Regions from separate parts of the Paenibacillus sp. MDV22-iso6 genome, predicted to be linked through region 4. Evidence: riboswitches for the same ligand, from Rfam matches in the RefSeq annotation. Region 4 holds a riboswitch; each other region holds the start of a gene.
What was found. Region 4 has a riboswitch for thiamine pyrophosphate ahead of tenA (thiaminase II). Riboswitches for the same ligand answer to the same signal wherever they lie in the genome.
Positions count from the first base shown of each region.

Region 1: another riboswitch for thiamine pyrophosphate. It lies ahead of thiC (phosphomethylpyrimidine synthase ThiC); the one in region 4 lies ahead of tenA (thiaminase II).
Region 2: another riboswitch for thiamine pyrophosphate. It lies ahead of AC4PM4_RS24380 (thiamine phosphate synthase); the one in region 4 lies ahead of tenA (thiaminase II).
Region 3: another riboswitch for thiamine pyrophosphate. It lies ahead of AC4PM4_RS23105 (ABC transporter substrate-binding protein); the one in region 4 lies ahead of tenA (thiaminase II).

Region 1 is NZ_JBZVDZ010000008.1:75,818-83,515, forward strand. It holds gene AC4PM4_RS22060 (hypothetical protein) at 1-151, shown strand, start outside; gene AC4PM4_RS22065 (hypothetical protein) at 355-1,095, shown strand; gene AC4PM4_RS22070 (hypothetical protein) at 1,241-2,008, shown strand; gene AC4PM4_RS22075 (hypothetical protein) at 2,379-2,666, opposite strand; gene thiC (phosphomethylpyrimidine synthase ThiC) at 2,824-4,611, opposite strand; TPP riboswitch at 4,971-5,084, opposite strand; gene AC4PM4_RS22085 (IclR family transcriptional regulator) at 5,202-5,945, opposite strand; gene AC4PM4_RS22090 (alpha/beta hydrolase) at 6,304-7,332, shown strand; gene AC4PM4_RS22095 (Fe-Mn family superoxide dismutase) at 7,530-7,698, shown strand, end outside.
Region 2 is NZ_JBZVDZ010000009.1:149,117-156,814, forward strand. It holds gene AC4PM4_RS24360 (MoeB/ThiF family adenylyltransferase) at 1-295, opposite strand, end outside; gene AC4PM4_RS24365 (thiazole synthase) at 292-1,059, opposite strand; gene thiS (sulfur carrier protein ThiS) at 1,063-1,266, opposite strand; gene thiO (glycine oxidase ThiO) at 1,263-2,492, opposite strand; gene AC4PM4_RS24380 (thiamine phosphate synthase) at 2,498-3,067, opposite strand; TPP riboswitch at 3,407-3,516, opposite strand; gene AC4PM4_RS24385 (ABC-F family ATP-binding cassette domain-containing protein) at 3,650-5,200, opposite strand; gene AC4PM4_RS24390 (hypothetical protein) at 5,333-6,316, opposite strand; gene AC4PM4_RS24395 (hypothetical protein) at 6,303-6,854, opposite strand; gene AC4PM4_RS24400 (hypothetical protein) at 6,851-7,249, opposite strand; gene AC4PM4_RS24405 (hypothetical protein) at 7,266-7,698, opposite strand, start outside.
Region 3 is NZ_JBZVDZ010000008.1:303,052-310,749, reverse strand. It holds gene AC4PM4_RS23140 (YhgE/Pip domain-containing protein) at 1-809, shown strand, start outside; gene AC4PM4_RS23135 (TetR family transcriptional regulator) at 1,037-1,645, shown strand; gene nfsA (oxygen-insensitive NADPH nitroreductase) at 1,629-2,372, shown strand; gene AC4PM4_RS23125 (TatD family hydrolase) at 2,481-3,287, opposite strand; gene AC4PM4_RS23120 (ABC transporter ATP-binding protein) at 3,383-4,282, opposite strand; gene AC4PM4_RS23115 (ABC transporter permease) at 4,326-5,084, opposite strand; gene AC4PM4_RS23110 (thiamine-binding protein) at 5,084-5,374, opposite strand; gene AC4PM4_RS23105 (ABC transporter substrate-binding protein) at 5,598-6,638, opposite strand; TPP riboswitch at 6,860-6,972, opposite strand; gene AC4PM4_RS23100 (NAD-dependent epimerase/dehydratase family protein) at 7,118-7,698, opposite strand, start outside.
Region 4 is NZ_JBZVDZ010000001.1:506,549-514,246, forward strand. It holds gene AC4PM4_RS02175 (DUF1349 domain-containing protein) at 1-82, shown strand, start outside; gene AC4PM4_RS02180 (HAD family hydrolase) at 131-772, shown strand; gene AC4PM4_RS02185 (AraC family transcriptional regulator) at 769-1,584, opposite strand; gene AC4PM4_RS02190 (NAD(P)/FAD-dependent oxidoreductase) at 1,827-2,957, shown strand; gene AC4PM4_RS02195 (hypothetical protein) at 2,966-3,256, shown strand; TPP riboswitch at 3,303-3,401, shown strand; gene tenA (thiaminase II) at 3,523-4,194, shown strand; gene AC4PM4_RS02205 (hypothetical protein) at 4,238-4,456, shown strand; gene AC4PM4_RS02210 (GNAT family N-acetyltransferase) at 4,474-4,770, shown strand; gene AC4PM4_RS02215 (TetR/AcrR family transcriptional regulator) at 4,820-5,719, shown strand; gene AC4PM4_RS02220 (DHA2 family efflux MFS transporter permease subunit) at 5,883-7,322, opposite strand; gene AC4PM4_RS02225 (TetR/AcrR family transcriptional regulator) at 7,604-7,698, shown strand, end outside.

The sequences.
Region 1 (7,698 bases), on a different contig from region 4:
TCAGCAAATGATCCCGTACCACCACCAATATCCGCGCAACACGGCGACCACTGCTCCCAAAAAGGAGAATGAGAACACTCAAGGTCTATCCTTTCATGAAATTTTGCAACAAAAAATGGCTAAAAAGAATGCTGCCCCTTCTATGCGATAAATGAAATGATGAGCGAATTGAGAATCGCTTACGTGGTTCGCACCGTTCCTCTGCGAAGTTGTGGATGAACGGTTATTCGCGTTTTCACGATAAATGTTGCTACCTCAATTATTTTAAATATGTACAGTCTATTGTCACATACCTATAATGGGTTAAATATCTACGGAACTTATATGAGAGATAATCCATTTCAGGGGGCAAGTATGATGATGACCATTGGCTGTTTTCACGCTCACTATTCCAATATTGCACTAATTGAAGAAACTCTCGCTCCTTATGAGGTTGAACTTGTACATTATGTCGATCCGGGGCTGGATCGCCTCAAAGATGATGCTGATTTCACCGAAGCAGTTATACATGAGAAAGTATCACAAACGCTGCAATGGATCGCACATTGTCATGCCGACGCCATCCTTGTCACCTGTACCCTGTTTGCAGCCGTACTTGAGCAGGAGGTACAACATGTTCCCGTACCCGTGGTTGGTATTGATGATCCCTTACTCCAGGAAATGCAGCAGAATCCTGGCGAGTACATTCTAGCGTTTACTAACCCTGCAACGATTGAAGGAACGATGGCGCGGGTGAATCAGGCTTTGCAGCAAGATGATGAAGATGAGCAGCGACACGAGGCCGTGACCATAAAGACTGAAGCAGTACTGATCCCGGGTACATTCGAGTTAATTATGCGAGGCGATAAGGAAGGTTATCTTGCAGCAGTGAGCACCGGGTTACAACAACTTGCTGAGCAGTTCCCGGATAACACGGTAGTCGCAGCTCAACTGTCGATGGCTCCCGCAGCAGTACGGGTCACAGCAGGCACAGGCTTGTTGATCTATAGCCCGCTGGCAAGGCTTGCATCGTATTTGGAGAAGAAGTTGGGCGTAGCTCTGAGTTTAATTATATGCTTTATTACGCTTTATTTGTATCAGAGTAATTTATGTTAAATTTATTATTATAAAATTTACATAATAATACTTTTGTGTTTTTAATTATAATAAATGGGTTATTAAGGTGGACATGTAGGGGGATTTTATGTTAGACTTTTTTTGTTATAATTTAACAAAAAAATGAAGAGGGTGAGGTTTTACAATGAATTTATGGCGTCTATCGAAGCTACTGTTGGTCTGCTGTCTAAGCCTATTTCTTATTCCTACAAATACTTTCGCAGAGAGTAGAACTGAAAAATTGGACATATCCCTGCTAAAGCAGGGCATTCCATATGAGCTTATTGAAGCTTGGAGCCCGGAATTAAAAGAAAGTCTTTCTAAATCAGATGGATCAATTGAAGTTGTGGCACATCAAAAAGCACAACCTTATTCCAATGAAGAAGTTCGCCCTTTAGCAGATATTGATGATAAACAATTTGACTATTATATAACTATTGTTCGTACTGATAATGTTGATAACCGAGAAAGATTTATGGTTGCACTGACAGGCAAGTGGACATCAATGCCTTTTTGGCGTCTGACTGATCCTTATGGGGCTACTTTTGATAAAGAAAATTGGAGAACTGTACCAGGATCTGCATACTATGAAGATAAAGTTAAATACAGCGGAAACAGCTCCTTTACTACCATGAGAACTGGGCGCAATTTTGCCTATGTAGCAGACAACGGTGTCGGATTTAATGCTGATATTGTTGGAGGCGCAATTATCAAGGAACAAATTGCATCAGGTGTCTTTACTTTGGAACATAAAAAGACAGGAAATCAAACTGGATCCTCACAAATCCAATCTAACTATTACCATGCCAAAGGAACCGGGAGTATCGGTTTAAGCTTTGGGCCTGTAAGTGTTGGTTTCTCTGGAACTGCTAGTACAGATACTAGAGGGACAGCAAAAAATTTCAGCTACTAAGATAAAATTCGAGTCAGAATATAAGAAAAGCTAATTTTATTCCGATTTTATTATTTTAGTAATTATAGTAACAGGGAAGTGAGTAATGTATGCGATTGCTTTATGTTTTTCTATTATTTATATTAGGTTTTGCTTGCTCCGCACTTCTCTATGGAGGAAATCCTAAATTTAGTGATGCATTGCTGTTTGTAATTGCGGGATTATTATTTTTTATTTGGAACAACAAAAACTAAAAGGGGCTTCAATAGTAAACTGTACCCTATGTCAAAGACATTTATAAAAAAACTATACTGCTTCAAGAAAATGATCTCTGTATTGTACAGGGGTCATTCTTCTCATATTCGACTGGTATCTATAGTGTTGTAATAGATCATATAGGCCAGCTAACTTCATGTTTGACTTTATCCAGCTTGGGACAGCCCTTTAACGAGATCTCATCCTTTATTGATCCAAAGAACAACTCCTGCGTGCACTGTCTCAGCAGTTTCCCCGTCTGGACATAGATTGACCAATACCCATACGTCCCATACGTTTCACTTTCTTCTGAAAATCCGGATGAGTGTAGTGGGTTACTTGATCCGAATGATTGCAGGAGCCCTGCTCTTCTTAAATCTACGATTTTCTGTAGGTGAAGCAACTTGTTTGTCGCCAAATCCACGGTCGTTCGCTCCGATACATGATAAGCCAAAATTTCAATGGGCTGTTTAAACACGTAAATTATTTAGTAAGTTAACAAAAAAATATAATAGACAATTCTCTTCCAAATATGCAAAAGAGAATTGTCTATTATATTTATATTCAAGAATAAAAAAGCATTACAATCGCGTCCGGTATTCCTCAGCCTTTTCCTGCATGCCCGCTGCCACGGCCTCATTTTCGGACAAACCTTTGTCTGCGGCAAAAGCACGAATATCCTGCGTAATGCGCATGCTGCAAAATTTCGGCCCACACATGGAGCAGAAATGGGCTTCCTTGGCCCCTTCCGCCGGCAACGTCTCATCGTGGTAGGATAGCGCACGTTCCGGATCCAGCGATAGGTTGAATTGATCCCTCCAGCGGAACTCAAACCGTGCCTTGGACAGCGCATCGTCCCGCCGCTGGGCACGTGGGTGACCTTTCGCCAGATCAGCGGCATGAGCAGCGATCTTGTAGGCGATAACGCCTTCCCGCACATCATCCTTATTGGGCAGGCCCAGATGTTCTTTTGGCGTAACATAACAGAGCATCGACGTGCCGAACCAGCCGATCATCGCCGCCCCAATCGCCGAGGTAATATGGTCATATCCTGGGGCGATATCGGTCGTCAGCGGTCCCAGCGTATAGAACGGCGCCTCTTTACATATCTCCATTTGCAGATCGACATTCTCCTTGATCTTGTGCATCGGCACATGCCCCGGACCTTCAATCATCAACTGCACATCATGCTTCCAAGCGATTTGTGTTAGTTCTCCAAGCGTAGCCAGTTCCGCCATCTGGGCTTCATCATTGGCATCATAGATGCTTCCTGGGCGCAGTCCGTCTCCGAGCGAGAACGCCACATCATACCTTTTCATAATCTCGCAGATTTCTTCAAAATGGGTATACAAAAAATTCTCCTGATGATGCGCAAGGCACCATGCTGCCATGATGGACCCGCCCCGTGACACAATGCCCGTCATACGTTTGGCGGTCATCGGAATATATCTCAGCAGCACACCTGCATGGATCGTAAAGTAGTCCACACCCTGCTCTGCCTGCTCTATGAGCGTGTCACGATACAACTCCCAGGTCAGCGCTTCGGCTTCTCCATTGACCTTCTCCAGCGCCTGATAGAGCGGTACTGTTCCAATCGGTACAGGTGAATTGCGGATGATCCATTCGCGGGTCGTATGAATGTCCTTGCCTGTGGAAAGATCCATCACCGTATCCGATCCCCAGCGTACGGCCCAAGTCATCTTCTCCACCTCCTCCTCGATGGAGGAGGATACCGCAGAGTTTCCGATGTTCGCATTGATCTTCACATGAAAATGACGCCCGATCAGCATCGGCTCACTCTCTGGGTGATTAATATTCGACGGCAGGATGGCCCTTCCACTCGCTAGCTCCTGCCGCACAAACTCTGGCTCCACACCCTCACGAATAGCGGCGAACTCCATCTCCGGCGTGATCATTCCCTGCCGTGCATAATGCATCTGAGTCACACTGCGCCCTGCCTGTCCACGTAATGGTTTAGCACGCAAGCCTGGATACTTCTCGGCTCCAGTTCGCTTCCCTCCTGGTTTCAATCCGTTATCCTCCGGTTTGACCGTTCTTCCCTGGTAGGCTTCAACATCTTCACGCTCCGTAATCCAGCGGGTGCGCAGCGCTGGCAGCCCTGCCCGGATATCGGCATGAAATCCAGGATCGGTCATTGGTCCGCTCGTATCGTAAACACGCAGCGGTTCGTTATGCTCCACTCCTTGGGGAGTATTGGTGTCATGAAGGGCAATTTCGCGCTCCGGTACAGCAATGTCCGGTCGTGAGCCATGAATGTATACTTTGCGGCTGCCCGGGAAGGGCTGAACCCGTCCTGTCGTACCTTTTTCCTCTGCCAACTGCAGATTCTGCTTGTCCTGTCCCATCATTCGGTTTCCTGTGCTCATCGCTCTTGTCTCCTCCTCATTAGTGATTGCCTGGATTGAAATGCTTGCTCACGGGTCCAAATCATCCACAACATAGAAAAAGGAAGAGCGACCATACCACACAAAATAGGGACATACACTTCAATTAATACAGACAGTCGAAGCAAAAGGTTTACACCCAATGCTCGCCAATGGCACCCAGCCCTTTATCCAAAAGCAGATCTGACACCAGCTTCCGCCTGTTTACTGTATAAAAAAAGCCGGTTCCCAAGGGAACCGGCTTATGTCCATCACCAATAACATACCTTATAGAGACTCCATAACGGAGTCCATCCATAGGTCACATTATACGGTGTTCGTGGTCGTATCGCCGATTACTTCCCTACGCTGGTATGATCCAGATCAGGTGCAAAGGGTCCAGAATCTCATGCGATTCCGTCTCAGTCCGGACAATTCGGACTCCCCCAGTAACGTTAACAAGTTGCAGCATTTAAGCCGCAAATTTATATTCAATTGCTGACCCTGTTGGGCCGTCCATTACAGAGTAGCGCAACCGAATCATAAAAACAACCTTTATATTCCAGAACATAAAATCAGGATAACATAAGTCCCATCTGTGTAGCAGCTTCCTTCAGTACAGGTGCATATTCATGCAACGTCTCCTGCGAAAGGCGACTAACAGGCCCGGATACCGACAGAGCAGCAGCGATGTTGCCTTTCCGATCCATGATGGGTACAGATACTGCCGCGGCTCCTGGTTCACGCTCCTCATAACTTGTTGCGTAGCCATATTCCAGAATGTCTTTCATCTGGGCCAAATATACTTTGGGATCGATAAATACCGGCCATTCCGGTCCATTCATCAGATCTTCGCGGTCCTCTTCGGTGGCAAAAGCCATTAACACTTTACTGGATGCTCCCACAGATAACGGAAGTCTGACGCCCACCGGAGCTACACGACGAATCGCCTGATCACTCTGTACGGCTTGAATTCGAATCCGCTCACTGCCATCACGCAGATATAAACTCACGGTTTCGCCCAGTCGATCTCTCAGCCGCTCCATCGCAGGAAGGAGCAAAATGGCAGGATCATCGCTGCGAGACATATGGGCAGACAGTTCCCAGATACGTATGCCGAGTCGATACTTCTCGGTTGCTGCATCCCGGATCACAAACCCCTTGTCCTCCAAAGTAGCCATCAGACGATGGACTGTACTTTTGTGCAGACCGATCTGGCTCGCAATTTCCGTGAGCCCCAGATCACTGCGGGTTGTAAAACACAATAATATATCCAGCGCCCGTTCTACAGCCCGGACGGTTAACTTTCGGTCTTCCATGGCAAGTTGCCCTCCTCATGTTTCATCACATGAAACTTGGTTACATAAATTATATGAGAAACGGTCTCATCTGTAAACCAAAAAGCGCCATTTGGAATAGGGATATTTGTAAATATTTTCTTTTTATAAATTAGAATCCCCTGCAATTTGCACCCTAAGGAAATGTTACCCATATATCTTCAAAACTATATAACAATTGCGTAACAAATGGCCTCAATCAATTGACTTTGACTATATTGGAACATACGATAAAGATATATTAAATTAAGATTTTGCTTCATATGTAGTCAGAAAAATCATTTATCCGCTCTGTTCGTCTCGTTGTTATCTTCATTTGATTTTTAAAGGAGGGGCAATCATGTATCCGACATCCCAGAGCGAAGCCCCGCTGCAAACGAAAGTGTCAGATCTGCCTTCTTCGTTATCACCGAGGCTGATCCGGTTCAAACATATTGTCGTGGCGTTGTTGCTCTCCGTTGTATTTTTTCTGCTCTTTTGTTTCATTGCACTACACGGTTATATTGCTTGGGTATTATCCAATCCAACTGTAGCGCCTGTATTCTCCAATCCCATGCAGGCGAAGAACATGAAGTATCAAGACATCACGTTCCCGGCAGCAGACGGCAGTCGAACGATGCAGGGTTGGTATATTCCGGCTGATGATAATGCAAACAAAACCATCATATTCAGCCATGGATATGGTGCGAATCGTGAAGAGACCTGGGTACCAATGTATGATCTGGCCCATTATGCTCACCAACTTGGCTTCAATGTGGTGATGTTCGATTACGGTTTCGCTTCACAGGTGAACAAAGCTGTTGCCACAGGCGGCAAAGCCGAGTCCCAGCAGCTGCTTGGTGCTATCCAGTTTGCGAAGCAGCGCGGAGCTCAGGAGCTTGTCGTATGGGGTTTCTCCATGGGTGCAGGTACAGCCCTGCAGACTGGGCTTATTACCAAAGATGTGGATGCTATGATTCTGGACAGCACGTTCCTGCTTGAGCCGGATACGCTGTATCACAACATCCATAATCAGATTGATCTTCCGCGGCAGCCTACGCTGGAGATTATGAACCTGCTGTTCCCGATTCTGAACGGGACCGGATTGCAGCAAATTCCGTATCAAGAAGTGAAAAAAGAAGATTATCCTTTCCCGATTTTCTTCATCCATGGTACCGAGGATGAGAAAGCTCCTTACCCGATTGCAGAGCTGCTTGCCGGCAACCAAACCAATCCGAATTCCGATGAATGGATTGTGGACGGTGCGCATCATGAGCTGATCTTCCGGGAGCATCCGAAGGAATATCTGCGCCGTGTCTCCACATTCCTGAGTCATGTGACCAAGACGAGCAGCGATGATGTGGAAAATACGAATAACGGAGAATCGTGAAAATCCGGTAATTCAAGAGCCCCTAGGGGCTCTTTTTTTTGTGTATACATAGGACAACATGCCTGAAGAATATACTTTTGGGATGTAATTAAAGACAGCTCTAGCTTGTATATTACAAAATTGAGCGAACCGGGGAAGCAATTCGTTTCTGCTACTGGATCTGAATTCAAATTCATCTGAACGGAGGTATACCGCTTATGAATTGGTATGGATATGGGCATCTGCTGCCTCTGCGGGTACTCGAAGAAGTCCGTTTCTGGAAAGAGCAAGAGAAGGAACATACGATTGTCATTCGTGCCTTGGTTCCTGATCTTGAACCCTCATATGTCAAATGGCTTGCGGAATGGGAAGCGATTTTTGAGAATA
Region 2 (7,698 bases), on a different contig from region 4:
ATAGGCGCTTTTTCGCTGCCATCGCTTTGGGCATTCGCTGAATGGCGTCTTGCTCAATATATAATTGCTGTCGTTGTAGGTTGCTCCACTCCACATAGTCACGATCTGCAATAGTAATATGGCCAATTCCTGAACGTACCAATGTTTCCGCAATACCCGTACCAAGCGCGCCCGCTCCAACAATTAATACTTTGCTGTTATTCAATCTATGCTGACCTTCCTTACCGATAGGTGCATACCGTTCCTGTCTGGAATAGCGGTCTCCCTGTTCAGAAGATCGTGTCTGATTAGTCATGTATGAATCATTCCTTCCGCCGGACTACTAGCTGCTGCATAGCGCTTAACGGGAATCATGCCTGCCTCATAAGCCAGTCTGCCTGCTTCAACCCCCATTCGCATGGCCTTCGCCATCTTTACCGGATCTCCTGATCCGGAGACAGCCGTATTCAACAATACACCGTCAGCTCCCAGCTCCATCGCATGAGCAGCATCTTTAGGTGCTCGAAGTCCTGCATCCACAATAACAGGAACGACGGCTTGTTCAATAATAATCTCCAGATTATAGGGATTAATAATTCCTCTCCCCGCCCCTATGGGTGAAGCCCCAGGCATAACAGCATGTACGCCGAGTAGTTGCAATCGCTTGGCCAGAATAACATCGTCCGAGATATAAGGCAGTACCGTAAAGCCCTTTTCAAGCAAGATCTCGCAAGCTTTATAGGTTTCAATTGGGTCAGGAAGTAATGTGATTCCATCGCCGATAACTTCTACTTTTATCATATCACAAAGTCCTGAAGCCCGAGCTAGTTCAGCGATTCGCACAGCTTCCTCTGCTGTTGCAGCACCCGCTGTATTGGGAAGCAGGGTATATCTTTTCAAATCCAGTGTGTCCAGAAAGTGCTGTTTGTTCCGATCTTCCAAGTTCAAACGCCGAACCGCGAACGTTAATACTTCCGTACCGGAGGCTTCAACCGCCTGGCTCTGCACTTCCAAGTCCGAAAATTTGCCTGTACCCAGCAGCAATCTAGACTCAAACGTATAATTTCCAATCCTCAACATAATTCAACCGCCTCCCACAAAATGTACAATTTCAATTCGGTCTCCGTCTCTTAACGCCGTCGTTTCATGATATTCCCGCGTTAAAATTTGCCGATTCAATTCAACCACGACGGTTTTTACTTGTAAATTAAATGAATGGAGCAATTTGTCCACACGATTTAAGCTATCTTCAATTTGCATGGTTTGTCCGTTGACAATGATGTTCACTGCAACATCTCCTTTATGTTCAAACGTTCTGGGCAAAGGTCCTGAATCCCCAGTTCTTCCGAGGTTTTGCCACAAATCAAGTCAGCCATGAGGCTGCCTGTAATTGCACTAAGCAATATGCCGTTACGATAATGTCCAAAAGCAGCGAATAAACCAGGAACACTTTCACAAGCCCCTATATACGGCATTCCATCCGGAGTCGAAGGACGTACACCAGCCCAGGCTCGGATAAAATGTGCTTCCTTCATGCCAGGTACCCAGTTTGTTGCAGCTGCAAGCAGCTTCTGAATGCCTTGTACCGAAACTTTCATGTCTGTTCTTCCAGGAAGGCTTGTTGCACCGATCCATACTTCTCCATTGGCTTTGGGAACAATATATATATCCTCTGCATACACCGTTTTGTCTGGCCTGTACCCGGCATGGTGGGGAGAAAACTGCACAGCTGCAATCTCCCCCTTTACTGGTAAAACAGGCGATTTCAGACCCACATGTCTCATCAATTCTTCACCATGTAACCCTGTAGCAATAATTACATTTCTCGATGTCATCGTTCCTATTGAAGTCTCGATTCCTTGCACACCATTCACATCCGTATGCAAACGGACATCCTGTACACCTTCCATCACCCTTGCACCCATGGCTTGAGCAGATCTGACATAAGCCTGCGTTAAGTTGACAGGAAGAACCTCGCTCTCGGAAGGTCTGTAATATGCTCCATACGTATCCCTGTTTAACCATGATGCTTCCTGCTGGACAGAAATACGATCCCACCAAATATGTTCTGTAGATAAGGTAGACGATCGATTATTTTTGTAACTGCTGACTTCACTGTATGAACGAAAAGGAGTAATAAAGCCATGCTGTTGCAGCCCCATTTCCACTCCGCTAAGCGAACTGATCCGTTCCTTCTGCTCATGAAGCAAAGCTCTGCTCTGCCGTGCAAGCTTTGCCATTACAGCATGAGTGAATTCCTCACTATCAGCCGCAAGCATGCCTGCGGCTGCACAGGAAGTTCCCCCAGCGATCCGCGCCCGCTCAACCAAAAGAACGTCATGGCCTCGAGTAGCGAGTTCACATGCGATGGCACATCCGATAACTCCTCCACCTACAATAATGGTTTCTGCATGAAGCTTGCCTCCAACTTCCGCTCCAACTTTACTTCCCGAAACTATTCCTGGATGATAGCCTGAACGATTCCTGCTTCGACTTCTTGCTTCCTCTCTCAAGATCTTCATCTCCTTGGTCCGGCGTACTTGTCTGAATCCGTGATCGCCTGTCGCAATGAAGCGGCAGCTACTTCCGGCTTATCGGTCGTCCAAATCGTTGAAATTACAGCGGCTCCTCTAGCACCAGCAGTTCGAATGGCAGCAATATTCTCAGGACTAATCCCGCCAATCGCGATCACGGGAATCGAAACATTAGAGCATACCTCAGCTAACGCACTTAGCCCTCTGGGTTCGCAATTCGGTTTACTATTTGAAGCATAGACATGCCCATAAAAGAGATAATCCGCTCCCTGTTCTTCTGCAACTTTTGCTTCTTCCAGAGAATGAACCGATATGCCTACGCGCAGCCGATCGACTCTCCTCAACTCATCCTTATCATAGCTGCGAGTAACTGCTTGACCCCAATGCACACCACCAATTGAAGCATATTGATCCAGCTGATCTGAGCCATTCATAATGATTCGGTCAGATGGAACACCTTGTGTTTTTAGACCTTGCGCCCAATACATCTGTTCTTCAAGGGTCAGCTTTTTTTCCCGAATGTGGATATAATCGACCCACCGCCATATACCCATAGCAATATTCAGAAAAGAGCCCAAGTCTCCTGTACCTGGTGAAACCACATGCAGTTCGAATGATCTTGTTATTACATGTTCGTGGAAGATTACCGTCCTATTCGCCCTCCTCTTGCATGATTTAAGCTGATATACAACAACAAAAAAGCCACTCCCGTAGGGGAGTGGCCACGAATTTAAAATTCATGGATCAACTGAATGACTGTCGCATGCAATTACTCTATACATAACGCACAACAACTATAGAAACCATCCATAGTCGCAACGCTGTATACATAGAACTGCATGATTCATCTTGCAGGCCATATCGCAAAGTCAACGATAAAGCTCTTTGTCATTAGCTGAAACGCGCCACTTCCCTACGCTGGTATGATCCAGATCAGGTACAAAGGGTCCGGAATCGCATTCTTCCATCTCAGCCGCATCGTGCGGCCCCCCTAGTGTTCATATGAAGCTGTAGCCTATGTTACCATAGACACCTTTTTTTGTCACCGTACATTTCCATGAATTACGTTGTTCACCATTGCTGAAGTCATGTAGTTAACGAAGTTGCTGTTTCTGGTGCAAAGAATTTCGTAGAAACTATTGTTTGTCGGACCAAGCTTCAACATCCCACGTTTTGGTTACCCAACCTTCATAAAATTCAGGTTCATGGGATACGAGCAGCACGGTACCCTTGAATTCCTGCAGGGCACGTTTCAGCTCTGCTTTAGCGGTTACATCCAAATGGTTTGTGGGCTCATCGAACAAAATCCAGTTACTTTCACGCATCAGAAGCTTACATAAACGAACCTTGGCTTGTTCACCACCACTAAGCGCGTTAAGCGGGCGGGTGATATGCTCATTTTTTAATCCACAACGTGCGAGATGGCCCCGGACTTCATTCTGTGTCAGATGAGAAAACTCATTCCACACATCTTCGATCGGGGTAATATTACCTGCACGTACTTCCTGTTCGAAATAGGCTGTTTCCAGATAGTCCCCCAAGAAAGTCTTACCGCTAATAGGTGGGATTTTCCCCAAGATCGTCTTGAGCAGTGTGGATTTACCTACACCGTTACATCCAACAATGGCAATTTTCTCGCCACGCTCAATCGTCATCGTCATTTTAGGCAATAATGCATATGAATATCCGATTTCAAAATCAATACCCTCAAAGACGGTTTTACTACTCGCCCGGGCATCCTTGAATTTGAATGTGGGTTTGGCCGCTTCGTCTGGACGATCAATCCGTTCAATCTTGCCGAGCTGCTTCTCACGGCTCTTGGCACGACCGGAAGTGGAAGCGCGGGCTTTGTTCCGCTGAATGAAATCTTCCTGCTTCTTGATAAACTCCTGCTGTTTCTCATAAGCATCAATATGTTGCGCCTTATTCATGTCGGCCATTTCAAGGAATTTGTTATAGTTCGCTGCATAACGCGTCAACTTGGCAAATTCCAGATGATAAATAACGTTAACGACCTCATTCATAAACTCTGTATCATGCGAAATCAGAATAAACGCATACGGGTAATCCTTCAGGTAACGCGTCAGCCATTCAATGTGTTCCACATCGAGATAGTTCGTCGGCTCATCCAACAAAAGAGCTGTGGGTTTCTCCAGTAAAAGCTTGGCAAGCAATACCTTCGTACGCTGACCACCACTAAGCGCGGCCACATCACGATCTAGACCGATGGCGGACAATCCAAGTCCATTCGCCATCTCTTCCACTTTCACATCGATCAGATAAAAATCACCTTGCTCCAATTGCTCTTGAATGTCACCCATTTCTTCCAGCAACAATTCGAGCTTGTCCGGATCGGCGTCTGCCATCTGATGCGTGATAGACATCATTTCTTTTTCCAACTCAAGCAAGGGCAGGAACGCATCCTTAAGCACATCACGAATCGTTTTTCCAGGCGTGAGCTTGGTATGCTGATCCAGATATCCATAACGAACTTTGGGGGTCCATTCGACCTTCCCTTCGTCCTTTAACAATTTCCCGGTAAGAATGTTCATCAGTGTGGACTTACCCACACCATTTGCACCAACAAGACCTACACGCTCTCCGGCAAGTAAACGAAAAGATACATTTTTAAATAACGTGCGGTCTCCAAAATTGTGACTCACGTTCTCTACTGACAATAAACTCATAAGATGAGGTTGCTCCTATCTATTGGACATTACTATCGTTCCGAAACCCTATTTTAGCACAGGTGTCGCCTTTTCTGAAAGTAATGTAAACATCTCATGCAACCTCGCTTTTATATTACAAACAAACTGCCTTTAATTTATGGAACAGTTATACTCAAAATAACCTTGTGCTGCCGCTTGTTTGGCATTTGTAAACACTTCTTCGGCTCTGTAACCATTGCTACATGTGGAAGGGTAATAGTATTTAATTCCACTTACAGGATCAACTCCGCCAACGATCGCTGTTTTCTTCACCAGTCTGCCACCACCAATGGCATAATTGTTAATCTTTTGGTTACCTACAGGTATTCCCTGAATAAACGCCATCAGCCCCGTATCATTAATCGAATTGTACCAGTCTTCCTGAGAAATCAAAGGCATGGTAAAGGTGTAGGAAACACCATTCCTTCTTGCAAACTCATTATGCCGGTTAATAACATCTGCCAAATCTTCCTGCACACTTGTCACGATCCGGCCTCGTCTGACCTGCTCAAACGTCTCGGCATTCTGAAGCAGAGGGATTTGTGTGCTGGAGGCCAGTTCTTTCTGGAAACCCTCAACCCACATGCCCAAGCCTGCATCATAGGCATACACATACCCATCGAGTGTGAAGTTAATACTGCTACCATTTGAATCAGAATATGTATAGGGCTTTTTAGGACTCCAAACTTGCCGGAATGAATCTTCAAGATCACCTGTCATCTCAGTTTCGTTCGCCAAAATGTAATAACCATCATAATCCAGCACGACCATTGCAGGAATGTAATTAAACATGGCCCGTATAGCAGCAGGATCATCCTGAATCCCCATATTTAGCGCCAGTGTTTGGGTAAAGGTAGTCAAGGCAAGCTCTTTGTCCGCTTTTACAAATTTGGTCGAATCATACCCTGCTTCATCGTCTTGCTTCTCATTTTGATGCATCACAGCCCCTGCATCCAGTACGGCAGTCTGAAGTGCCATCTTATATTGATTGCTTAAATATTGAGCCTCTTGGGCATTGTCTGTATTGTGAGAAATAACCCAGAATATAGGTAAAAAGATAAGCACAAACACAATAGAAAGATCAGTAATCTTCATTGAGCACCATACCCCCATATGTGGTAAACACGGCTGCAGCCTGTGCAGACCCGTTCAACCACTCACGAATCAACATGGCAGGTGTGCGATTGGTATTTTTGACGGTTACAGTGAAGAAATCCCCCATTGCCAGTGTATATCTGCGCCCAGGATCGTCTAAAGCTAGCACACCGGACGAAGGAAACAGCTTTGCTTTAATTTGGGCTGAATAATAGCCATCTTGTACGGTTTCATAGGTGCCAGAAAATGTGCTCTGATCCATCGGATCTGAGTAATGAGGAACATATTTTTTGTGCAAATGCTCCATGGAAATCTCATAGGCATTCCCCGTTCGGGCCATCTGTTCTTCGAATTCTGTATACATGACAGGGGATATGTATCCCTTTGTTCTGACTGCATCAACAAAACGGGTAACCGTCTGAACAACGGTCATGCGTGCCATGTCATCCTGTCGATCTGCAGTCTCTGCTGCCGGATATACATAAAGCAAAATCACTGCCAGCAAAACAGCAAGCAGCTTGGACGCAGCGTTAATCAAGGTGTACTGGCCTCCTTCCAAAATGCAATCTTCAGCAGTTCGCCAGCCTCACTTCTTATGAACTCGGGTCTATACGAAGCAGCAAGCTGGACAGGAATGGTTCCTCTTCTGTTTACAAGGGGATCAATGACATATGCAATCCCGTCCACCTCCACGCTGACCGTTGTCCCTGTCATTTGCCTCACAGTGTGTAACACTTCCGCACCACTATAACGGATTGGCTCACTTATACGCAGAGTGGTATTCAGCCGTCCTTCCATGTCTGCTGTTGTCTGCACCAAGTGATTCAAAGCGTCTGAAAGAACCCTAACATTCTGCTGCCCGTACAGGCAGGCTGTCACAAATAGGACAACCGCCGTACAGAACAACATGAGCTGCTGTGTATTCTGGGACATGTTAAACCAACTCCTGTCAGGATTGCTGGAAAATAAGCCCTCTTACCACATTGGATCTGTCTTTTACGATAATTGCTTTGAATTTACCACTTGGATTGACATATTGGTTGTCTTTTTCACTCATAGTTTGATTAATAATACCTACTTTATCATCTGGAGAAATCACTGAACCGTAATCTGCGTTATTGAGATCCTGGGATATGTTCAACTGATTGCCATACCATTGACCCCCCTTGTTTTTACCTGTAATAACTTGAATACCGAACTGATCCTTGTCCGCATATTTACGCAACGCGTTTGTGACTTGTGATCCGCTAATGGTTGTTCCGTCATACACGGTAAATGCAGCTTGGGACAACTCGGTCTGGATATCGGCAAAATTGTTCTGTGCCGTTTTGGTTGCCTCCTGAGCCGAAATAAACAATAGAACCACAATCGTAATAAGGGCG
Region 3 (7,698 bases), on a different contig from region 4:
TTAACGAGGCGAACCCGGTTACGATCAAAAGCATGATGCAAGGTGTATCGCAAAGTGTGACGAACACGATTAACAAGCAAGCAACCGCTCAAGGTGTGCAAGCTGTGTTGACGGCTTCTGGGGCGCCTGCAGATCAGGCAGCTGAAGCTGCTGCCAACCTGACTACACGAGTGGAAGGTACAACGACTTCTATTAATCCGGTTAACGGCATGAACAACCAGATGGTGCCGATGATGATGGTACTCGCTTCTTATGTGGGAGCCATGATTATGGGTATGAACCTGCAGACAGCGATGGGTATGCTGTCGGCTACTCACTCCCGCTGGACTTTGTTTGGCGCCAGAGTAGTCATTAATCTGGGGTCTGCTCTTGTGGTTTCCCTGCTGGGATCATCACTGATCGTGTCGCTGGGCGGACAGATCGAGCAAGGATTTATCGCATTCTGGTTGTTCCAGGCTTTGTTCCTCTGCACGTTCATGTTCTTCTCCCAGTTCTTCCTGATCTGCTTTGGACCAGCGGGAAGTTTGTTCAACATCATTTCACTGTCGCTGCAACTGGTATCTTCCGGTGCAATGGTGCCACGTGAATTGCTGAACAGCTTCTACAGTGGTATTGGTCAGTATCTGCCTGCCACATATGCCGTTCAAGGTGTTCTGAGCGCTCAACTGGGTGGACCTGGAGTTCAATCCGCGGCTGGCTCAATTACCATTGTATTGCTGGTTGCTGTAGCCCTCTCCCTGGTGGTGACGTTGTTGAAAAAACAACCTATGCCAGCTGGGGCACCAAGCCCGGCTCAAATGAACAGCTAATATTCCAGTCATCATGGTTGTTCTTCATAGGATATGATCAAGCACCCCGGTGATTTTCACCGGGGTGCTTGGTTTAATAGTAGGTTGAGGTGGCTAGCTTTGCAGAACCACAGGCGGCACACCTTGCGCTTTGATGCACAAACTTTCATAATGAAACGATAGAGTAGTCTCGCTGCAGCCCGGTGAGCTGAAGCAAATGAATAGAACGGACAAGAGGAGCGGACGGAATGACGGAACCGGAATTGGATATAAAAACGAGGATTTTGCTTGCAGCCAAGAAGCTTTTTGCACAGCAGGGGTATGACGGGACAAGTGTTCGTCAAATCTGTGATGAGGCGGGTGCGAATGTATCGCTGGTCTCGTATCATTTTGGTGGAAAAGAAAAGGTGTTCGAAGCATTATTTGAGCACTTTTTTCCTGATCATATGATGAACGAGTTGGCTGAAGAGTCCATGTCCTCCCCCGTGGAGGGTATCCGACGAATCATAGGTGAAGTCGTAAAATTCACGATGACGGACCGGGAGATGAGCGATATTGTGCAGCTTGAAATTACACTGCGTACCCATCGCACAGCTACCGTGTTTCGTTTTTTGGACCCCGTCTGGACCAGAGTGAGAGAACTGCTGCAAGAAGGCAAGGAGCAGGGCGTGTTTCAGATCGAGTCCGTATCTTATGCGATGCTTCAGGTCATGGGTGTGGCTTTGGCGCACAAACGGGCTAAGAATTCGCGGTTTAGCTTTGACTATCAGGATATGAACACAGATGAACTGGCTGAGCAAACCATTGAATTCGTACTACGAGGATTGGGAGTGAATAGCAATGAACGAAACCATTGAATTGATGATGAAACACCGCTCTGTGCGGAAATTCAAGCCAGACCCGGTAAGTGAGGAGCAGCTGGCAGCAATCGTGGCGGCCGGGCAGATGGCTTCCTCTTCAAGTAGTGTGCAGGCCTATACTATAATTGCTGTTACCGAACAGGAGCAGAAGGCCAAATTGGCTGAATTGGCAGGCAATCAGTCTTACGTCAATGAATGCCCTGTGTTTCTCGTATGGTGTGCTGACCTTTATCGCCTGAGTGATGCTGCCAAGCGTCATTTGCCTGAAAAGGAATCCTATGAGGACTCCACTGAAAACTTTATGGTGGCCACCATTGATGTTGCACTCGCATCGCAAAATGCTGCGCTTGCAGCAGAGTCACTAGGTTTCGGAATTGTATATATTGGCGGGCTGCGCAACCGTATTGAGGAAGTGAGCGAAGTATTGGGTTTGCCCGACGGCGTCTATCCAGTATATGGAATGTGCATTGGTGTTGCTGATCAGGATACGGGTATTCGTCCGCGTCTACCACTGGATGCTGTCCTGCACCATGGCCGCTATAACGCCGAGCAGACTCTCAAAGGCGTCGAGAGCTATGACGAAACGACTGCTGCATACATGAAGGAGCGCACTCAAGGGGAACGTTCTACATCGTGGTCCGAAATGATGGCGAAACGCCTCACAGAACCGGTACGTCTACAGATGAAGCCATTCCTCGAAGGCAAAGGATTCTTGAAACGTTAAGTGTAAATTCAAAAGAAGTCAGTTCGGCAGATGCCGACTGACTTCTTTTTTTGCATACTATATCTATTTAGTTGAGGAACCAGCACAAGAATGGATGCCAATTCGGACCTAAGGAAGACCGTAGAAGCGTTTCGTATTCTGATAAAAGAGACGCGCAGCCCGCTCCGTTCCCATACCGGTCACTTCACTCCACGCTTGAATGACCTGTCTGGTCATGGCAGGGTGCGTCATTCTTCCCTGGAAAGGTCCCTCGAAAGGCCAAGGTCCATCAGTCTCTGCCATAACCTGCTCGGAAGGATACTGGCGAGCTAATTCGCGAATTTCCTCTTCGTATATGATATCAGGTGTAAATGAGACGAAGTATCCGTTGTCAGCCATTCGCTGGACGGTCCCCTTGGAACCTTTGAACCAGTGAAAATGTGCCCGGCGATGTTGATATTGCTCCAGCAGGTCACAGGCGATATCGGCATCCTCGTATACAGCGTGCAGCACAATCGGTTTACCGTGCCGTTTCGCTAGCTGGATAAATCGCTCCAACAGATCGATATAGCCGCTCTGATCAAAGTACTGTCCTGCCTGTTCGGCTTCCTGTCGGTTGTAATAAGGCAATCCAACTTCCCCAATCGCTGTGGCTTGTCCCATATGCTTTTCGATCCATTTGATAAATAGATCCTGCTCTGCCAGGGACGGCAGGGGCTGCTCGGGATGGAACCCAAAGGCCGGATATACGGTACGAGGGTATTGGGAAGCTACTTCTAGGTTACTCTGGGCAGAAGCCAGATTCATGGAAACGGCGATGACAGCCTCAACCTGCTGGGATGGGAAGGAATGCAGCATCTCACGTTGTTCTTCAGGTGTATATTTGTCCAGGTGAAGATGGGCATCGATCAAGGGTGCAAAAGCGGTTGATTGCATGGATTGACCCCTCCTTTTTGTCTTTTACCAATGATACGCAGGGTAGTTTGTCTTGGATCACCCATTTTAGGGAAAAAATAACTCAAAAACCCGCACTATTTAGATAGGCGGGTTTTCTGCTGTTCTTCTCTCATCCACTGGGAAATCTGCCGTTTCCGTTCAAGAAAAGCAGATTCCTCCGTGATCGCTTCGCGACGTGGACGATCAAAGGGAACATCGACCTCGTGAAGTACAGCCGCAGGCCGATTTGATAAAACATAGATACGGTCCGCAAGCAATAATGCTTCCTCGATATTATGCGTAATGAACAGCACCGAGCGGCGGTTCTGTTCCCAGATATCGAGCAGCCAGCGCTGCATGTCGCTACGGGTCAGTGCATCCAGCGCACTAAAAGGCTCGTCTAGCAGCATCAGCTCCTGCGGACTGAGCAGGGCGCGCAGAAAGGCAACCCGCTGCTGCATGCCGCCCGATAACATATGCGGATAGGCTTGTTCGAACCCAGCCAGTCCGACACTGCTCAGCCACTTCCGGGCATCTGCAAGCGCCTCTGCTCGGGGTGGTGCATCCGAAGACACTTCACCTGCAAGCAGCACATTGTCCTCAATGGTACGCCATGGGAAGAGGGCAGGCTGCTGCGGCATATAGCTAATCTTGCCGCGTTGTCCGGTGACATCCTGACCATTCATCAGGATTTGGCCCTCCTGAGGTTTCAGCAGACCGCCGATGATGTGAAACAGGGTGCTTTTGCCACAGCCGGAAGGGCCGACGATGGCTACGAATTCTCCTTGTTCCACGGTCAGGGACAGGCCATCCAGAACGGGCAATGTGCTGCGTCGCTCCCGGAACGAAGCATTCACGTCTAATACTTCCAACGCTGGTGATGAATGATGTGCAGGTAAGGCCACGGTTCCATATTCAGGAATCCCGCTACTCGTTGGAGTGGTTGCACCTTCATCCGGCGCAGTAGCTACCCGCTCGTTGTGTTCGGGTGTCATCTTGTCATCACTTCCTAACCTTTATATGGTGCATATTTCAAAGTTATCGCTTTTGTGGACGCCAGCGTACGAGCAGCTTCTCCAATAGCGCAATGAGCAGGAATAGTAGCAGACTCAATGCCACAATAATCATGATTGCCACGAAAAGACGATCCGTCCGATAGGCTGATTTTTGCAGCATCATATAATAGCCGATGCCCTTATCTGCACCGATCCATTCGGCGATAATCGCACCCATGACGCTGTACGTAGCGGCAATTTTAATCCCCGAGAACACCGAGGGCAATGCATGTGGAAGTTCGAGCTTCCAGAAAATTTGGCCGCGTTTTGCACCAGCCATGCGCATATAGTTCATCATCGCCGCATCGGTGCGGGTCAACCCGTCCATGGCAGCTACAGCCACCGGGAAGAAGCAGACCAGGATGATGGTAATCAGTTTGGGCAGCAGCCCAAATCCGAACCAGATCAGCAAGAGCGGAGCAAGCGCAATGGTCGGTATATTTTGACTAAGAATAAGTAATGGATAGAGTGCAGATTTGAAAAATGGAATCAGATGCAGCACCATCGCAATCAGTAATCCCACGAGCGTACCTGCTGCAAATCCTATTAATGTCAGCTGGATTGTTGCCGATGCATGCATGCCAAGTCGCTCGGCCTGGGAGGCTGCTTCATGGGCGATGTCCGAAGGCGCAGGCAGCATCCATTTCTCAATATGGAACAGGGAGACGGCTCCCTGCCATATCGCTATAAAGAGAATAACCGCCACAAAGGGCGGCCATACGCTTTTCCAATAGGCATGCATTAGCGATATTTCTCCGTCAGGGTGTCCATGCTGAAGCCACTTGGGCTATGGGCGATTTTGATCTGTGAGATGATGCTTGGGCTGCCAGCTTCCACGAGAACTTCGTGCATTTTGCGGACAACCTCCAGCAGTTCCTCTAGTTCTCCCTCCATCGTGGTATCGAGTGGATTAACCTGATATTTCAAGCCGGACTGCTGAATAACTTCAATGGCACGATCAACGTAAGGATAGGAATTTTCGCCATTTGGCGTTTTGGGAATGACTTGAATGCTAAGTAGTGTGCTTGCCATGAGAGATCACTTTTCCTTTCGAAATATATAAAATGAACTAATGACTGTTACACTTGCCACTTCGATGACAGAATAACCTTCCAATCGCTGTTATCCCCAGATTTTTTTGATTCCCTTCTCCAAAGGGAAAATCCGGTGATAAAGGCGAACGCTTCGCTTTTTCACGTTATTTCTGTCCTCTTCGTCATCGTGTAAATACTAAGTTCGTTTTATATGGATAATTTTATTGGGGTAAGAACTCGTTTGTATATGCTTTGGATACATCTACCTGCTCATCGAGCAGTTTTTTGCTAAACATCCAATCCGTGTAGTTCTGCCATACTTCCTGCTTTTGCTCACCCCAGCGTGGTGCGTCATCCTGATATTTTGGACTCAGCCACTTCTGGCTTGCGAGTACAAGATCCTTATCCAGATCCGGTACGGCCTTGATCAGAATGTTGGCAGCGTCTTCGGGATGTTCAATCGCGTATTGATATCCTTCGGAAGTCGCTTTCAAGAACGCTTTAACCAGCTCGGGATCGTTCTGAATCGTCTTTTCATTGGTAACGAGTACAGGTGTGTAGTAGTCCAGTGAATCGGAATAATCTTTCACATATAACATGTCGATCGGTTCCCCGCGCAGTTCGGCTTCAATGCCCGTCCACGCGTAGAAGATCCAGGCAAAGTCGATATCGCGTTTCACAGCGGTGAAGAAGTCTGCATCGCCCATGCTAATATTTTTTACTTTGGATACATCGGCGCCTTCGCCTTCCATAATGGACTGCATCACAGCTTCTTCCACCGGAGAGCCCCAGCCACCATAGGTTTTACCTTCAAAATCTTTGGGGGATTTGATGTTCCGGTCCACCGGAGCGGCAAATCCGGACGTGTTATGCTGAATGACTGCAGCAATGGACACGAGCGGTACGCCCTGTGTGCGGGCCTGGGTCACACTCTCCTGATAACTTACGCCAAAAGGCACTTCGTTCGAAGCCACCATTGTATCCGCGCCTCCGGCACCTGGTTGTACAATCTCGACATTTAAGCCTTCAGCTTTGTAAAAACCTTGATCTACGGCCGCATACAGTCCGGTATGATTCGTATTTGGTGTCCAATCCAGCACCACTTTAATGTCCTTGAGGGCTGCGTTGTCACCTTCATTGCTGTTTTCGGTGTTGCTGTTGCCATTTTCTCCTGAAGGTGCAGCTTCTTTGCCGCCACATGCGGCCATAGCCACGAGTAGTACGCACAAGAGCATTAGGCCCATCATTTTACGCCATCTCATCTTCATTTCTCTCCTTCATGTTGTCCGGCCAGTGGCGCGGGGTACTCCTTGGCTTCATATCCAAGCTTCTTGCATAAATCGACAGATTTATACCAGCTATGATCCGGATGACGTCACTTTTTTTAGCTCTCTGGCTATATAAAAGAACATTAAAAAAGCGCCCCGTTAATCCGGGACGCGTGCAGGCGTTAGAGATGTGGCACTCAGCAAAGAGGCTGGGCCAATTCGATATACTCCGATTCCTACGCTGGCATGATCCAGATCAGGTCTAAGGGTCAGTATCTTGGTGGGATACACTCTCAGCCGGCCTATTCCGACTCCCCTGGGAAACTATGAAGTTACGGGCATTACTAGGTGTAATTATAGGCCAGAGGCCCACGCATGTCCAGTCAGGAACTGGATAGGGGCACGTATGAATGAATCAAAGAGGCCATTATACATGCGTATAACGACCTCTCTAGATGTGTGATTTTCAACAATTATCGTGGCGAATCATATAAGGAAATCTGACTGAGTGCAAAAGCATCGGATTTCGGGTCATAGCCTACCTGTTTCTGAGTGGTTTCCAGATTCAATCGTTTAAACCGATTATTCGAGATCCCATGCAGTATGGTGAAGGGCTCCAGATCTGTAGTTGTAATTGCTTTGAACATCAAATCACACAAGTCAGCCGGACTAATATACGCGCTCATATCCCTTGCCTCCAGCGCGGGTCCATCCGGTTGGAAATCATCATATGCACCTATACGTATTGCTACACTTTGTAAACCTTCGGTATATGCAAAATAGGAAGCGAGCGATTCACCAAAACATTTGCTAACTCCGTACAAATTCCGTGGGCGTGTCGGCATGTCCGGATAGACTTGAGCATCAATGGGATACCCCTCGATCGTCTGTGCACTGCTTGCCAGAATGACTCTCCGCACACCTTGGTCCTTAGCTGCACGGAATACATTAAATGTACCTTTGATATTGATGTCCAACAACGATTCATAGAATCCGGCATGCGGGGAAGGATCTCCCGCCAGATGTACAACCACATCCATGCCTTCGCAAGCGT
Region 4 (7,698 bases):
ACAGTCACCAGCCGGAACGGGATGCACCTGTCACTTTTTATCGATGAATGTTACCCGTCCGGACGTGACTGCACGCTTCTAAGCCCATTTTCCCGCCAAATCGGCTGATCATTGGAGGGAGAAAAGCGTAATGGTAAAAGCCTTTATTTTGGATTTTGATGGACTTATTGTGGACACGGAGACTCCCTGGTTCTATGCTTTTCGCGATATTTATAAAGAGCATGGACTTGAACTTGGGCTGGAGCTTTGGTCGAAAAACGTAGGAACATCGTTTGAAGAATTTCATCCTTTTCTATACCTGGAGCAAGCGCTGCAAAAACCGATCGATCACGATCATATCAAGTTGCTCTCTGAACAGAAATACGAAGCATACCTGGGGCAGGCAGCAATTCTTCCAGGCGTGCATGAGTTGCTCCGGTCTGCCCGTAAAAAGGGAATTCAACTTGCCGTTGCTTCCAGCTCTACCCGGGATTGGGTTCATGGTTATTTGCGCACACTCGGCATTTTCGAACTATTCGATGTCATTCATACAGCCGAGGACGTCAAGAGGGTTAAACCGGACCCGGAATTGTATCTGCTCGCCCTGGAGAGTCTCGGGATCGGGGCATCCGAAGCGGTTGTGTTCGAAGACTCGCCGAATGGACTGAAGGCAGCCAAAGCCGCGGGGATTCGCTGTGTCATTGTGCCTAACGAGGTAACGCGTAATCTGGAATTCTCGAAGTATGATCTGCGGTTAACCTCGCTGGCAGAGATCACGATGGAAATCCTTTAACTCTGGTATTGCTTGCGTAACTCGATAGGGGAGATTCCTTCATATTTTTTGAATACGGATCCAAAATAACTGGCGCTGTTGAAACCAACAGCCCGGGCAATCTCGTGGGCCGTTATTCCGGCGTCATGGACGAGCATTTCTTTGGCTTTCAATAACCGATACCGTGTCAGATAATCAAGCGGAGTCATTTGGAATTCCTTTTTGAATATCCGATTCAAATGCTGTTCGGTGACGTCCATTTGCTGAGCCAGCATGGAGAGCGAGATATCCTGATCATAATTTTGCTTGATAAAAGTAACCAGTCCACCCAGCTTTAATCGGGCATCCGAGCGTTCATAAGCACCATAACGATCTCCATCAATGGTTAACCTGACCAGTAGCATGTATAGCAATGCGGATACCTGCCAGATCTGATCCTTGTGCCGGGACTGTAGCGCCAACGTTATTTCATGCAACAGGATATGAAGCATCCCATCCGGCTTGAAGGCGCGCAGCTCCCCGATCTGCAAGGTATGCAGAAACCGGGGCAATAAATAGCCATTAAAGGACAAACAATCGAACAACAATGAATCACTCAGATTGTCGTAACGGTATGTGACCTCCGGGAACATAATAAGAGCTGTTCCTTTCCGAATCGAAAACTCATGATTTTGGGCTGCAATTTTCCCTGTTCCCCCGATACACTGCACAATACTGTAATCCCGTGAATGGCCGTTCCAATTCATTAATTCATCTACGGTCAGCTGGTTTTGACCTGTAATCATAAGCGGCATATCGGTATCCAGTGAATTCCCCGTACTAGGTTTCGGCATCGTTGTGTTATTCCTCATTTCGTTAAAGGTCGTGTGCGTAAATGGCGCGGATACAGAGTTAAAAGAAACCTGATTTGAATTATATTACATAAATAACATTAATTTAAACGAACTATTTACTTCGATGAACGACTTATCGAAAACCTTTTAGGATTATGTATCATCATGTCGATGCCTTGCCATTATCAGACCAAACAGTATACGCTATAATGGATACAGTGATTTAGGAAAGGGATGCAGTCATGAAGAAAGTCATCGTCGTAGGATCAGGAATTCTTGGGGCTTCCACAGCATATCAATTGGCAAAACGGGGTGCGGAAGTTCTTATTATAGACCGGAAAGATCGAGGGCAGGCTACGGATGCTGCTGCCGGGATCATCTGTCCCTGGTTATCTCAGCGCCGTAATCAGGATTGGTATCAGCTTGCCAAGGCTGGTGCACGTTTTTATCCCGGTTTGATTGAAGAACTCAAGAGTGAAGGGGAAACGGAAACGGGTTACGCTCAAGTGGGTGCTCTTAGTATTCATACGGAAGTAGAGAAAATCAACAAGATGCAGGAGCGAGCACACCTTCGTAAAGAAGATGCACCGGAGATTGCCGATATTACCCGTCTGGATGCAAAAGAAACCCATGAGCGTTTTCCTCTCCTGGAGGAGAACTTTCAGTCCGTCTACATCAGTGGTGCTGCGCGTATCGATGGACGTGCACTGCGTGATGCCTTAATCCGATCGGCACAGCGAAATGGAGCGGTCCTGATTAATGGGGACGCGACACTTCAATATGAATCGGACCGAGTAACTGGAGTGGTTGTTGACGGTAAAGTCATATCGGCTGACGAGGTTATTGTGTGTGCCGGCGCTTGGGCTAGTGAACTGTTGAAGCCCTTGGGCATTGATTTTAAGGTTCATTATCAGAAGGCGCAAATTATGCATTTGCAGGTTCACGATCGAGAAGACACTGGGAACTGGCCTGTGGTCATGCCTCCTTCGGATCAATATCTGTTAGCCTTTGATCAACAGAAGATTGTGATCGGGGCGACTCACGAAAATGATATTGAAGGCTATGATATAAGAGTAACCGCAGGCGGAATGCAGGAAATTTTGAATAAAGGATTGGAACTGGCTCCAGGTTTAGCCGATAGCACGTTTCAGGAAGTAAGAGTAGGTTTCCGTCCGTTTACACCAGGTTTTCTTCCGGTAATGGGTGCTGTTCCTGGTTGGAATGGCTTAATCACAGCCAACGGGCTTGGTGCGTCTGGGCTAACGATGGGGCCTTTTATTGGAAGTCAACTTGCCAAATTGGCTCTGGGTATGAAATTGGATATCGATATTCAGCCATATGACCTTGGAAAAGCAATGGATCATCAGAAATGAGGTGAACGATGACGTATTCACAGCGCTTAACTCACGGTAACTCATCAGACATTATTTATCTGGAGCACCAGATTGGCATCACCGAGGAGGAATTAGCAAAAGCCGAGGAAGAGCGGAGGGGTTACGAATCGGATTTAAACAAGTTAAAGACGTCTCCGGCGTATCATTCAAATTCAGCGACGAACGTCTCTAATGAGCAAAAATGGGTAGATGAGTTAAACAAATTGCAAAGTATGATTAAGGATATCCGCACCCGACTTAAGAAGTTGCAAGAAGATTTAGGGGAACTTGAAGATTAATAGGAATGGATTGACATTTGGAAAAACACATGTTGTAATAAGCCTGAGCTATTTGCAGGGGGACTGTTTGCAGTTGAGAAGGTTAAAACCTGACCCTTTGAACCTGTTAGTTAATACTGACGTAGGGAGCAAATGACATGTACTCATGTTATTTTGCCCTTGCCGAAAATAGGACAAGGGCTTTTTGGTCTGCATTTTGGATGACAGAACGCGATAGCTGGATGTGAAGCGGGAACATTATAATTTTAATATAAGGAGAAATGATCATGTCATTTTCAAGAACGTTAAAAGATAAGTCCAGAACCGTATGGGAAGATGGATACAACCATCCTTTTTTACATGAAATGGGGAAAGGCACACTGGATCAGGAAGCGTTTAAGTTTTATCTTCTTCAGGACTATACATATCTGATTGAATATGCGAAGATTTTTGCCATGGGTGCGGTGAAGGCGACAGATGAAAAACTGATGACGAACTTTACGGTGATTCAACACGCTATTCTGTACGAAGAAATGGATTTGCATCGAAATTATATGAATGAATTTGGGATTACGCTGGATGAAAATCATGCTGTCAAACCCTCTCTTTATAACAAGGCCTATACGTCGAATATGATGAGTGTTGCACAAACAGGTGGGGTTGCCGAAATCATCGCCGTCATTTTCCCTTGTGCGTGGACGTATTACGACTATGCCACAAGATTAAAAGAACAATATCGAGATTCATTAGAGGGCAATTTCTATCAGACTTGGATCGAAAATTATGCAAGTGATGAATTCCGCGACTCATTCGAATGGTTCTATGATACACTGGATGCATTATGCGAACATAAAACCGAGCAGGAACTGGAGGCCATTGAAGACATATTCAGAAGAAGTGTTGAATTTGAATATCTGTTCTGGGATATGGCTTATAAACGGCAACTCTCGTACTTCTGATGAATGCAATCTACTACAACCAGAGATAAGGATGAACATACAGATGGACAATCGTGGGGAACGCATCTATTTACGATTTTTGAACGTGGAAGACGCTGCTGAACTACTGGATTTGCAGTTCCGAAACCGGGCTGTTTTCGAAGAAATATCGGCAAGCGAACGATCGGATACATTCTATACATTGGAGGGTCAGGTCGCCCTTCTTGAAGGTGGAACAAGGCGAGGGAAGAAGGGAAACGGTACTCTTTCGGGATCTTCCTGAACCATACGCATGAGCTTATTGGGGAGATCTCTCTGTTCGAACTTGAACTGGATTCCACCACCAAATGGATTGTTGGTTATGTGCTCGATCAGGTGCAGAATGGCAAGGGATATATGAGTGAAGCCCTTCAGCTAGCACTGGATTTTGCTATGAATGAAGCGGGCATAAAACGAGTAGAGGCAGGTGCGCTGCCCGACAATGCCGGATCGATTCGAGTGCTTCGCAAGGCGGGCTTTCAGGAGACGGACCGGCAGAATATTAAAATCAAGGGGATTTGGAAGGAACATATGATGTTTGCAGTGGATTTGCAATAGGTTATTAGATATCGTAACGTGAACCACCTAAATCATCCAGGGGGAACTTATGAATAAGCGGAAACAAATGTTATTGGACTCAGCGCTTGTACTCTTTGGGAAACATGGAGTGACCAACACCTCCATACAAATGATCCTAGACGAGTCAGGTGTGTCCAAAGGAACATTTTATAAATTCTTTGGCTCGAAGGATGATTGTATTCTTGCCATTCTGGAGCAACGTGTACAGGAAGATATGATGATTCGTAAAGATTTGGAGAGCCAAAGCTATGCTTCCGATTTTGATTTACTGGTGGATCAGATTATGGTGCCGATGATTTTGCCAGAAAAAAAGCTTGTTGTGGAGCTATTCTGGACAGGCTTCTACTCTGGAGAATGCGATCTGAAAAACTTGACTCGCATGCAGTTAAATTGGTTATCTGAACGACTGGTACAGGTATTTGGGAAAGAATTAAAACCTTTTGCTTATGAAGGGGCTATTTTTGGTTTTGGCATGATCCATCAAATCTCGAACATGTGGAGAAACTTCCATCTTGACCAACCGGATTGGAACCATCTTGTGCCCAAAATCCTGAACTACATTGAAATCTTGCTTCGTTCCATGCTGGAAAGACAAGAGCATATTATTGATTTTCCAAGTCTTTTGATGATCGCTCCTGATTCCAAAGAAATTGTGTTGGATAAAAATAACCTGATTGCAGGTCTTCAGAAATTCAGTCATTCTATTCTCCAATTGGAAGTACCTATTAAAGCGAAAGAACTGACCAAAGGGCTGCTTGTTTTAGTTGAGCAGAAAGAGATCAATATCTCCATGTTGGAAGTAACGCTACAGGCGTTTCAAACGGAATTTGAATCGTCTTCTCTTCAGTGTGAGGCAAACAGGATTGTCAAAGATTGCAGATCGTATCTCGAACAATTCAGGCAGATCCTCATGGAGAGAACGAGTTAACGCAGCTGTTCTTACTTACGTGTGCAGGCAAATTGTTCATTTATATTATGTAATACACCACAAAAAAGCGGCAGATTGGACATAAAACTTAGTGTCCTGATCTGCCGCTTTTTATATAAGATACAATAGGCTCTACATGATGTAATTCATGTAAATATTGTTCTTAATTTGTATTCATCGAGACTTTTTGTCTTACAGGCTGCTTGGAGTCTTCCTCCGTCGCTTGTTTGGTACGTTTGATGAAGAAGGAAAGGAGCAATCCGAGAACGGCAATGCCAATAATGACAACATAAGCATCATTAATTCCCTGGATCATGGATTCCATTCCCAACTGCTGCTGGGTTAAGCCTTTGGCTGCACCCGTTACAACCATATCTTGAACATGTGCTGTTGTGCGACTGGTCATTACACTTACGAGCAATGAAGTACCCACAGCGCCAGCTACCTGTCTGACAGTGTTTGATATTGCTGTACCGTGTGGTCCTAGTCTTGGTGGCAGTTGATTCAAACCTGCTGTTTGGATAGGCATCATAAGCAAGGCCATACCAATTCGGCGACCTGTTGACATCAATACTAGGTAAGTATAGCTAGTAGAATCCGTTAGATCGATGAACCCGATGGTGGTTACAATCGTAATGACCATCCCGATAATCGCCAGCCATTTTGCGCCAAACCGGTCAAACAATCTACCCGTTATCGGCATCAGGAAGCCCATGACAAGCGCCCCTGGAAGCAATAATAATCCGGACTCCAATGCAGTGTAACCCCGTGCATTTTGGAGGTATAAAGGAAGCAACATCATATCAGCATACATGATCATCGTGATCGCGATATTAATGATTGTGGTCAGTGAGAACATATTATACTTGAAAGCCCGCAGATCGAGCAGCGGATTTGCAGACGCGAGTTGTCTCCATGTGAACAGTCCAAGAGCAATGACTCCTGCTGCAATGCATATGATTACTTCTGCGCTTGACCATCCCAGAGTTCCTGCCCGGCTGAAGCCATACAGCAATGCGCCGAATCCAATCGTGGACAGCAACACGCTGAGTGTGTCGAACTTGAGATTGATTCGTTCCGATACATTTTTGAGATATACAAACGCAAAACCAATAACAATAACGGTTAGTGGGATCATCCCGTAAAACATCGTTTGCCATGTGTAGTTCTCAAGAATATATCCAGCAAGGGTTGGCCCAATCGCTGGAGCGAAAATGATGGCAAAGCCGACCATCCCCATCGCGGCGCCCCTTTTCTCAGGAGTGAACAAGGTAAGAATGACATGCATTAACAATGGCATGATAATACCAGCACCGGCTGCTTGAACCATACGTCCTGTCAACAGTGTACCAAAATTACTCGCAAGGGCAGATATAATCGTACCTATGAGGAAAATAAACATCGAAGCTTGAAATAATTGCCGTGTCGAAAAGCGTTGCATGAAATAGGCCGTGATGGGAATGAGTACACCATTCACCAGCATGTAGCCTGTCGTAAACCATTGGGCTGTTGCTGCCGAGATATTAAAATCCCCCATCAGCTCCGGAGTTGCCACGCTCATAACGGTTTGGTTCAATGTGGCAAGAAATGCACCCAAAATCATAACAAACAGTATGGGGCCCTTTTTTACGTCATCTCTTTCTTTTAATCTAGCCTGACTCAATCCATTCCATCCTTTCAATCCACACGTGACTAAATTTACAACGTGTTGTATAGTTTACATTGTATTTATTGAATTATATACATATTCCCGTAGATTACAATTTACGATTTTGGGTATTTTCGTTGCTTATTTTACGAAATAATAAAATATGTCGTCTAATTCGGAAATAAACGACTGATCATTTAAAATTGTAATTTTTAAAATTTGAGGAGTGATATTGCATGAAAAATGAAAAGAAGTCTGCTACAGATCCTCGTATACTTCGTACAAGACAGTTGATTCGTGATGCTTTTGTAGATCTGTTGCAGGAAATGGA